DNA from 3 places in the Dryocola mayonis genome. Region 1 is predicted to be linked to each of the others. Evidence: riboswitches for the same ligand, from Rfam matches in the RefSeq annotation. Region 1 holds a riboswitch; each other region holds the start of a gene.

The links. A riboswitch is a leader RNA that binds a small molecule or an ion and turns the genes downstream of it on or off. The one in region 1 is predicted to bind thiamine pyrophosphate.
Region 2: another riboswitch for thiamine pyrophosphate. It lies ahead of thiC (phosphomethylpyrimidine synthase ThiC); the one in region 1 lies ahead of thiM (hydroxyethylthiazole kinase).
Region 3: another riboswitch for thiamine pyrophosphate. It lies ahead of thiB (thiamine ABC transporter substrate binding subunit); the one in region 1 lies ahead of thiM (hydroxyethylthiazole kinase).

The regions. Positions count from the first base shown of each region.
Region 1 is NZ_CP150452.1:2,819,351-2,822,625, reverse strand. Features, by position in the region: gene WLO32_RS13645 (hypothetical protein) at 1-707, opposite strand, end outside; TPP riboswitch at 1,486-1,582, shown strand; gene thiM (hydroxyethylthiazole kinase) at 1,616-2,404, shown strand; gene thiD (bifunctional hydroxymethylpyrimidine kinase/phosphomethylpyrimidine kinase) at 2,410-3,210, shown strand.
Region 2 is NZ_CP150452.1:3,978,100-3,981,374, reverse strand. Features, by position in the region: gene thiC (phosphomethylpyrimidine synthase ThiC) at 1-1,576, opposite strand, end outside; TPP riboswitch at 1,664-1,773, opposite strand; gene rsd (sigma D regulator) at 1,784-2,329, opposite strand; gene nudC (NAD(+) diphosphatase) at 2,427-3,200, shown strand; gene hemE (uroporphyrinogen decarboxylase) at 3,242-3,275, shown strand, end outside.
Region 3 is NZ_CP150452.1:669,849-673,123, forward strand. Features, by position in the region: gene thiP (thiamine/thiamine pyrophosphate ABC transporter permease ThiP) at 1-474, opposite strand, end outside; gene thiB (thiamine ABC transporter substrate binding subunit) at 450-1,433, opposite strand; TPP riboswitch at 1,469-1,570, opposite strand; partial or broken gene sgrR (HTH-type transcriptional regulator SgrR) at 1,606-3,265, opposite strand.

The DNA.
Region 1 (3,275 bases):
TCTACAGCGTTTTTATGTTGAGCATTCAGCTCGTTAGCTTTCATAGCGCTTGCGTTTAGGCTGGGAACCGCCACAGGCTGAGCAAGCTTAGGCGGCGCAATTAATGAACGTTGCGCGTTGAGCTCAATAGCTTTCATCAGGGTAGCGTCTATGCCAGGGGTTTTAGCTACCGGCACAGGTACGCTTTGCGCTGGCATCACCGGGGCAATAATGGGTTTACCGGTCGGATCATTTTTAGTTATTTTTTCAGGTACGGCTATAACAGGCGTCATTGGGGTTTTCTGCACAACCTGAGCCGGAGCATTAACATGCTGATCGTCCACCACAGTAGCGGTTTTCATCATCGAAGGGGCCTGTTGAGCGCCTTGTGTTACCTGGGGTTGGGTAGCCACGCCGGTTGAATAGGTCCAGTTGCGGTTAGTACCGGTTTGTGCAAAACGGTTTTCATGGCTCAGATCTTCAGCAGCCTGGTTATTATTGTTTTGGTTACTCAGGTCGATAGTGTACTTATAACCCATCTCCGCCTCATACTGGCGTGCCTGATTACGTTCGCCTTCATCCATGCGATCCCACTCTTTTTGCGCCTCAGCAAAACTAGTGTGATTCGCCACCAGGTTATCAATAAAGCTGACGCCATCAGCATGGGCGAAAGAAGACACGGCAGATAAAACAGCAATAGCAACCATAGATGTAACACGAGATTTCATTTTCAAAACTCACAATGAATTAAGGGACTTTGTGGTTAAACGCAATAAAACGTTTCGCTTTAAAACCTGTTAACCGAATACATATAAACCTGAATTAATAAATTTCATATGAAAGTTCATCCTTAATTTCATTCGAAATAACCCTCTATAATTAATACCCCAAAGTGGGTATTAATTACTTATAAAGGAGGTGGTCATCCTGCCTGGCGACACGGTTTTTATAATTTATGAAAGATTAAAAAAGATACTTTTTGCAAACCAAATGAATATTGATTTTGAGCCGTTACTATCACTTTTAATAATCTTCCCAGTATTGATCCGGATCAACCTTTAGCATTAATGGCTAAAGCGCCCTGAAGCAATAAACCCGCCTGAAAACGTTAGGTTTGTTATATGGATGTGAAAGAGATTTATAAAGAAAGATACTTATTTAAATAATATGTATTGTTCCTGGTGGTTTAATTGTTGACGTGTCATGTTTACTGTGCTGGCTGGGGTTATTTCAGCGGATACTAAATTAAAGGGAAAAGATTTCTCCAGGAATAATCCTCAAATCATATAACTTACAGGCGGCTTCATTTATGGTTGCCTGGTCTTAACGGATTAAAAATCCGCTTGGGTTATCAGGCCAATAACAGGCAAGGAATTAAAAGAGAACGATAAAGAGTATCAATAACTTCTTTTATCTGCTTTATCCTGATGGCGCCGCTGACCGGAAAGGCGGGCTTGCGTCAGCAGGCGACTTCCCCTAATCTGGCAAAAAGTAAAGAGATTCAAACTACATGACTCGGGGTGCCCTTCCTTGTGAAGGCTGAGAAATACCCGTACCACCTGATCTGGATAATGCCAGCGTAGGGAAGTCAGATGCCTGTCCGGCATCCCTTCTTCACGCCGGACAGGAGCCCGTAATGCAACCTGACCTGTTACCCGGCCATCGCGCCGCGTCCGTTCTGCGCAACCTGCGCCTTTCTTCCCCCTTGGTTCACTGTATGACTAACGACGTGGTGCAAAACTTCACCGCCAACGTTCTGCTTGCCCTCGGCGCGTCGCCGGCGATGGTGATTGAGCCTGAAGAGGCCGCGCAGTTTAGCCCGCTGGCCGACGCGCTGCTGATTAATATCGGCACGCTGACCGCGCAGCACGGCGGTGCAATGCTTGCTGCTGTTCATGCGGCAAATGAATCGTCCACTCCATGGGTGCTCGATCCCGTAGCCGTCGGCGGCCTTACTTTTCGCACTCGATTCGCGCATGACGTTCTGTCTTTGCGCCCCGCGGCCATTCGCGGCAACGCTTCCGAAATCCTCGCGCTGGCGGGAGTGGTGGCGGGTGGACGAGGTGTGGACAGCACCGCCGACGCATTAAGCGCCTTACCGGCAGCGCGGCAGCTTGCGCAGCAAACCGGCGCGGTTGTGGCCGTCACCGGCGAACTTGACTACGTGACGGATGGCAGCAGTTCATGGGCGATTGCCGGCGGGGGCGCTTTGATGACGCGCGTGGTCGGCACCGGCTGCGCGCTTTCCGCGGTGGTCGCCGCCTGCTGTTCGCAGCCCGGTTCCCGGCTGGATAACGTTGCTTCCGCCTGCCGCTTGATGAAACTGGCCGGCGAGCAGGCGATTGCCGCCGGTCGTGGTCCCGGCAGCTTTAGCCCGGCGTTTCTGGATGCGCTTTATCTTCTCAATGAGGAGGCGCTGGCATGAAGGGCATGAAAAGAATCAATGCGTTAACCATCGCCGGCACCGATCCAAGCGGCGGCGCCGGGATTCAGGCCGATCTGAAAACCTTCTCGGCGTTAGGCGCTTACGGCGCCAGCGTGATTACCGCGCTGGTGGCACAGAATACGCGCGGCGTGCAGTCGGTTTACCGCATTGAACCCGACTTTGTCGCCGCCCAGCTCGACTCGGTTCTGAGCGATGTGCGGATCGATACCATCAAAATTGGCATGCTGGCAGAAACGGATATCGTTGAGGCGGTGGCCGAACGCCTCGCCTTTTACCAGGCGCAAAACGTGGTGCTGGACACGGTCATGCTGGCGAAAAGCGGCGATCCGCTGCTTGCTCCCCGTGCGGTGGAAAGCCTGCGCCGCCGTTTACTGCCGCAGGTGGCGCTGATTACGCCAAACCTTCCCGAGGCGGCGGCGCTGCTTGACGCGCCGCATGCCCGCAACGAACGCGAAATGAAAGAGCAGGGCGATGCGCTGTTGGGCATGGGATGCCGGGCCGTGCTGATGAAAGGCGGGCATCTGGATGACGCTGAAAGCCCTGACTGGCTGTTTACCCGCGAAGGCGCGCAGCGTTTTACCGCGCCGCGCGTGCAAACGCGAAATACCCACGGTACGGGCTGCACGCTTTCTGCCGCGCTGGCCGCCCTTCGACCACGTTACGGCGACTGGCCGCAAACCATCCTCGCGGCGAAAAAATGGTTGTCCCGGGCGTTAGAAGAGGCCGATTCGCTGGAGGTGGGGCAGGGTATCGGTCCGGTGCATCATTTTCATGAGTGGTGGTGAGGGCGATAAAGAGCTTTTACGCCGTGGCCGCTTAGCGTTACAAAACGACGCAGGCTGAAAGTGCT
Region 2 (3,275 bases), 1.2 Mb from region 1:
CGGCGTGCGCCGCAATTTTGTAGGTAATCAGCCCCTGCTTAACGTCCTCTTTGTTCGGCAGCCCGAGGTGCTCTTTGGGCGTGACGTAGCAAAGCATCGCGCAGCCAAACCAGCCGATCATCGCCGCGCCAATGCCGGAGGTGAAGTGGTCATAGCCCGGGGCGATATCGGTCGTTAACGGCCCCAGGGTGTAGAACGGCGCCTCATGGCAATGCTCCAGCTCTTCGGTCATGTTGCGGCGGATCATCTGCATCGGCACATGCCCCGGCCCTTCAATCATTACCTGCACGTCATACTGCCAGGCGATTTTGGTCAGTTCGCCCAGCGTGTGCAGCTCGGCAAACTGCGCTTCGTCGTTGGCGTCCTGAATGGAGCCGGGGCGCAGGCCGTCGCCCAGCGAAAGCGAGACGTCATAGGCGGCGCAGATTTCACAGATTTCGCGGAAGTGCTCATACAGGAAGTTCTCCTGATGATGGGACAGGCACCACTTCGCCATAATCGAACCGCCGCGCGAGACGATGCCGGTAAGACGCCTGGCGGTCATCGGCACGTAGCGCAACAGCACGCCCGCGTGAATGGTGAAGTAATCCACGCCTTGCTCGGCCTGCTCCAGCAGCGTGTCGCGGAACATCTCCCAGGTGAGGTCTTCGGCGATGCCGTTAACCTTTTCCAGCGCCTGATAGATCGGCACGGTTCCGATCGGCACCGGGCTGTTGCGTAAAATCCACTCGCGGGTTTCGTGAATATAGCGCCCGGTAGAGAGGTCCATAACCGTGTCCGCGCCCCAGCGGGTCGACCAGACCAGCTTTTCCACTTCTTCTTCAATGGAGGACGTCACCGCCGAGTTGCCGATATTGGCATTGACCTTCACCAGGAAGTTGCGCCCGATAATCATCGGCTCGGATTCGGGATGGTTGATATTAGCCGGGATAATCGCCCGGCCGGCGGCAACCTCATCACGCACAAATTCCGCTGTGATATTTTCCGGCAGGCGGGCGCCAAAGCCTTCGCCCGGATGCTGGTGGCGTAAGACAGCGTCGCGAATGCGCTCGCGGCCCATGTTTTCACGTACCGCGATAAACTCCATTTCTGGCGTGACGATGCCTTTGCGGGCGTAGTGCAACTGGGTCACGCATTTCCCGCTTTTAGCGCGGCGCGGCGTGAGGCGCGTTTCAAAACGCAGATCGTCCAGGCCGTCGTCAGCAAGGCGCTCTCTGGTATAAGCGGAACTGCGGCCGGCCAGCGCTTCGCTGTCGCCGCGCTCTTCAATCCAGCCGCTGCGCAACGGCAAAAGCCCGCGCAGCACGTCGATGGCGATCGCCGGATCGCCGTAAGGACCGGAGGTGTCATAAACCGGCACCGCGTCGTTGGGCTCGTACTGCGGGTTGTCCTTGCTGCCGCTCGTCATCGTTGGGCTGAGCTGGATTTCGCGCATGGGAACACGAATGTCCCCCCGCGAACCCGTCAGGTAAATGCGCCTCGAGTTCGGGAAAGCGGTGCCTTCAAGCGTATTGATGAAGTGTTGGGCTGCGGCGCGTTGTTCGCGGCGGGTTGGTTTTTTTTCAGATGCAGACATAGCTCATTCCAGTGTTTTCAGGAGTGGCTTGTCAGAACGACGGATGGAGTAATGAATATGGGTGACCCGCGCAGGGGCGTGCCCAAAAGCAGAATTACTCTTGTTCCCTTCGCAGGTTTTAACCTGATCAGGTTCCGCGGATCCCGAATTAACGGTCTCAGCCGGTGCTTTCGCACTCGGCACTCCGACAAGAAGAAGCCCGTATTGCTACGGACCGTTTTGTAAATTACTCGTTAACAGCGCAGAACTCAAGCCGGGCGTGCAAGGGCCGCTGGCGTCGTTTGCACTGCTATGCAGATTGTTGGCGTAAGCCAGCTCAATGAGCTTATCTTCCAGCGAGAAGCGCGCTTCCAGCGCCTCGCCGATACCAGACAATGCCTGCTGGAACTCAATGCAGTTATCATCGTCGATGGCGTTTTCCAGATTGGTGTCGTAGAACTCCATGATCTGTTGGGTGTTGGCCTGCAGCTGCGGATAAATTTGCGTGGCGGCTAAAAGCGGGCTGGTGCCTTCCATTTCATCAATAATGCGCTCATAAATATTGAAATGTCCGGCGGAAAGGTAATCGACAAGATTATGGCAGAAAGTATCCAGCGCCTTTTCATTAAGCGCAGAATGAGATTCCTTGTTAGGCTTGATCCCGACCATATTGTAATACGCCACCAGCAATTGTTTGCGGGCATATAGCCATTGGTCGACTAACTCATTACTACCACCAACGCGCTCAGTCAGACTCTCTAACCGGTTAAGCATGATTGACTCCGTGAGTTATAAGATTTAACGCAAACGTACCCAAAAAAATCTAACGACTATTGTTTATACCAGTGTCCAGGGGGATGTGCACCAGGTTATGGAACGTGTAATTCAAAAATCAGACCACGGCTGGTTTATCGTCAGCCATGAGCAAAAATTATGGTTGCCGCAAGGCGAGCTGCCTTTCGGCGCGGCCGCGGATTTTCAGCTCGACGGCGCCGACGGCAGGCAGATTGGCGAGTGGGAAGGCGAACCGGTCTGGCTGATTCGGCAGAACCGCCGCCAGGATATGGGCTCGGTGCGGCAGGTTATCGATCGGGACGTGGGCCTTTTCCAGCTGGCAGGACGCGGCGTGCAGCTTGCCGAATTCTATCGTTCCCATAAGTTTTGCGGCTACTGCGGACACGAGATGCACGCAAGCAAAACCGAATGGGCCATGCTGTGCAGCCATTGCCGCGAACGCTATTACCCGCAAATCGCGCCCTGCATTATCGTGGCGATACGTCGGGACGATCATATCCTGCTCGCCCAGCATACCCGCCACCGCAACGGCGTTTATACCGTGCTGGCCGGCTTTGTGGAAGTTGGCGAAACTCTTGAACAGGCCGTTGCGCGTGAGGTGATGGAGGAGAGCAATATACGGGTGAAAAACCTGCGTTATGTAACCTCGCAGCCCTGGCCGTTCCCGCAGTCGCTGATGACGGCGTTTACGGCGGAATACCACAGCGGCGACATTAAAATCGATCCTAAAGAGTTGATAGACGCGCAGTGGTATCGCTACGACCAGTTACCCCTGATCCCGGCGGCGGGCACCGTGGCGCGGCGATTGATTGAGGACACCGTCGCCGCCTGTCGGGCAGAGTACGAATGACGTGGTAAACTGGCCGCATACAGCCAAAGGAAATGCAAAAAATGACTGAACTGAAGAACGATCGTTACCTCCGCG
Region 3 (3,275 bases), 2.1 Mb from region 1:
CAAAAGCCGCGTGGCCATGGGTAAATTAAAAAAGACGTGCGCCAGCAAAATGCCCTGCAGGCCATAGGGCGAGAAAGTCCATTCCACGCCCAGCCAGGAGCAGAGCGACGCCAGCCAGCCGACGCGTCCGTAAACCGTCAGAATGCCAAATACGGCGACCAGCACCGGCAACACCAGCGTCATGGCGCATAAACGCAGCAAGGCCAGGCGGCCGGGGAAGCGGCGGCGATAGAGCGCGCGTGCCAGAAAGATCGCCGGGAATACCGAAAGGGCGGCGGAGAGAAACGCCTGCCACAGGGAGAAGCGCAGGACGTGCCACAGATAGCTGTCCTGCGCCAGCGCGCGCAGATCGCTTTGCGGCGCGTTAAACCACAGCGCCAGAAAGGCCGCCAGGGCTACCGCCACCACAAGGGCGGCGGCAGACAGGCCCGGCAGCAGCCAGCCGGGAATTAGCGGCTGACTGCGCGTTGCCATGCGCTAATCCAGCCGGCGCGAAGATCGGAGACTTCCTTCGGCGTGAATTCCAGCGAGGTTTGTGGTTTTTTGATGCTGCTAAAGCCTGCCGGCAGCTTCACGTCGGTGACCGGATACATCCAGTTGCCGGTTGGAATGGCGTTCTGGAAGCCCGGCTGGGTGATGAACTTCATGAATTTTTCCGCAAGCTCCGGCTGTTTGCTGGCGGCCAGGCGGCCCGCTACTTCCACCTGCAGATAATGCCCTTCGCTGAAGTCCGCCGCGGCGTAGTTATCCTTTTTCTCTTCAATGATGTGGTAGGCCGGAGAAGTGGTGTAGCTCAGCACCAGATCGCCTTCGCCCTTCAGGAACAGACCGTAGGCCTCAGACCAGCCTTTGGTGACGGTGACGGTTTTGCCCGCAAGCTTCGCCCAGGCCTCGGGGGCTTTATCGCCGTAGACCTTCTGCATCCACAGCAGCAGGCCCAGGCCCGGCGTACTGGTGCGCGGATCCTGATAAATCACCTTCCATTTCTGGTCGCTTTCGACCAGCTCTTTCAGGCTCTTCGGCGGGTTTTTCAGCTTGTTTTTATCGTAGACGAAGGCGAAATAGCCGTAATCGAAGGGGACGAAGGTGGCGTTTTTCCAGCCGCCGGGAATTTTCAGAGCGCTGGTGTCGACGTTGGCCGCGGCGAAAAGTTTGGTTTGCGAAGCCGCTTCCAGAAGGTTGTTATCCAGCCCAAGCACCACGTCGGCCTTGCTGTTTTTACCCTCCATGCGCAGACGGTTAAGCAGCGATACGCCGTCTTCAAGCGCGACGAATTTCAGCTCGCAGCCGCAGTCGGCCTCAAAGGCTTTTTTTACCGCCGGACCCGGACCCCAGTCCGCGGCAAAGGAGTCATAGGTATAAACGGTGAGCAGGGGTTTCGCGAACGCCGGGGCGGCGGCGAGCATGAGCAGCGGCAGTAATTTTTTGAACACTTTGCACCTCTTCAATTAGGGGTGGCAAAGGACTTTGAGCAATAAGCCTCAAATCCCTTCGCCGGCGTTATCCGGATCAGGTTCGACGGGTATTATCTCAGCGCGGACAATTTGTCCTGGCACCCCGTTGAGAACGCGCCATTGTAATGATTCTGTGAATGATTCGGAAGCGCTATGGCTCAGGCGGCGCAAACCAGGCGGATTTAAAATCGAACCAGCCGAGCGTGTTCATTCTGACGCCGCGCATGCTGCGCTGGCCTTCAATGCGCAGCCAGTGGTGAATCAGCGGCAAAATATCATTGCGCTCAACGCGTTGCTGACACCACTCCGGCAGCGCCAGCTCGCCCTGATGCCAGCTAAGGGTGTCGGTTTGCCAGTCGATGCCAATGCATTTTTGAATCAGCGGCACCTCGTAGAGGTGGGCGTAGAGCGAAAACTCCAGCGGCAGGGTGAAGTTGGCGCTGTTAAGCCAGATATCGCTGGCGGCCCGCGCCCTGGTGCCACTCTTCGTAGCTCACCTCCTGCACCTCAAGATGAACGCCGTGCGCGGCGAGGAGCTGCACCATAATATTGCTGATGACCCGATGCTCTACGTGGTCGCGATAGAAAGTCAGGGTCAGGGTTTCAAGGCCGGCGGGCTTCTCCCCCGCGGGCTGCGGGCGCGTATGATGCCAGCGCGGAAGCAGCCCGTAGGCCGGGAACCAGTACTGCTGAATCTGTTCGCCCGCGCCATACAGCAGATTAATAGGGGCAAGCACGTGGCTTACCCAGGCGCGCACGCCGTCATGGCTGCCGCGTGAAGAACGGCTGTCGAACAACAGATAATAGCAGCCCTCCTCCAGCCGGCTCTCTACCGCTTTTTCGCTATCCGGCATGCCCTGCAGCTGTACGGCGCAGCTCACCTCCTCGCCGATCTCCGGCAGCACCCAGAAATTCACCTCGTCAATAAGCGCGCGATAGCCGAAATAGTCATCCCAGGCCTGAATCTTGAGCTGGTTATTGTTATTGCGCACTACGGAATAAGGGCCGGTGCCCACGGGCTGGCGGGAAAAGTTATCCAGCGTCTGCCACTCCCGCGGCAGGATCATCGCGTTCACGCTGCCAAGCAGCCAGGGAAGCCAGCGGTCCGGCTGGGACAGGTGAATATCCAGCGTCCAGGCCGTTGGCGTGCTGATTTGGCTGATATGGGCATACAGCGGCAGGCTATTAATGCGCTGCAAGGAGGTCATTACATCCAGCATGTCCAGCTCGCGGCCATGATGAAAATGAATGCCGGGACGCAGGTAAAAGCGCCACTGCAGGGGCGAAATCTGCTGCCAGTGATGGGCGATATCCGCTTCCAGTTCCCCGTTTTCCTCATTTATGCGCGTCAGGCCGCTGAAAATCTGCCGGGCGATATGCGTCTCTGAACGACGCAGCGCCGAACCGGGCAGCAGGTTCAGCAACGGCCGGTAATAGAGCACGCGCAGAATGTGGCGGCCCTGGCGGAAGCTGCGGCCAAGGTGGGAGATCAGCATCTGCCGCACGGCGGCTTTATCCCCGACGATCTGCACCAGCTGATCGATTCGATCCTGTTCCAGAAGATCCTCGGCCCGCTGCTGCTGGAGCGCCAGGCCGGTATACAGGAATTCAAGCTGCGACCGCTTGCCGCGCCCGGCTTCCGCCTTCCAGCTTAGCCAGCCTTTTTCCTGCATCGCATTTAAAAGCGTACGCATATGGCGGCGCGAGCAGTTCAACATCTCCGCCAGATCGTTAAGCGTAGTTTCTTGCGGCTTACCGTCGCAGCATTGCCACAGGCGGATGAACTGTTGTTGCAAACGACCGGAAGACATAAAAGAGGAA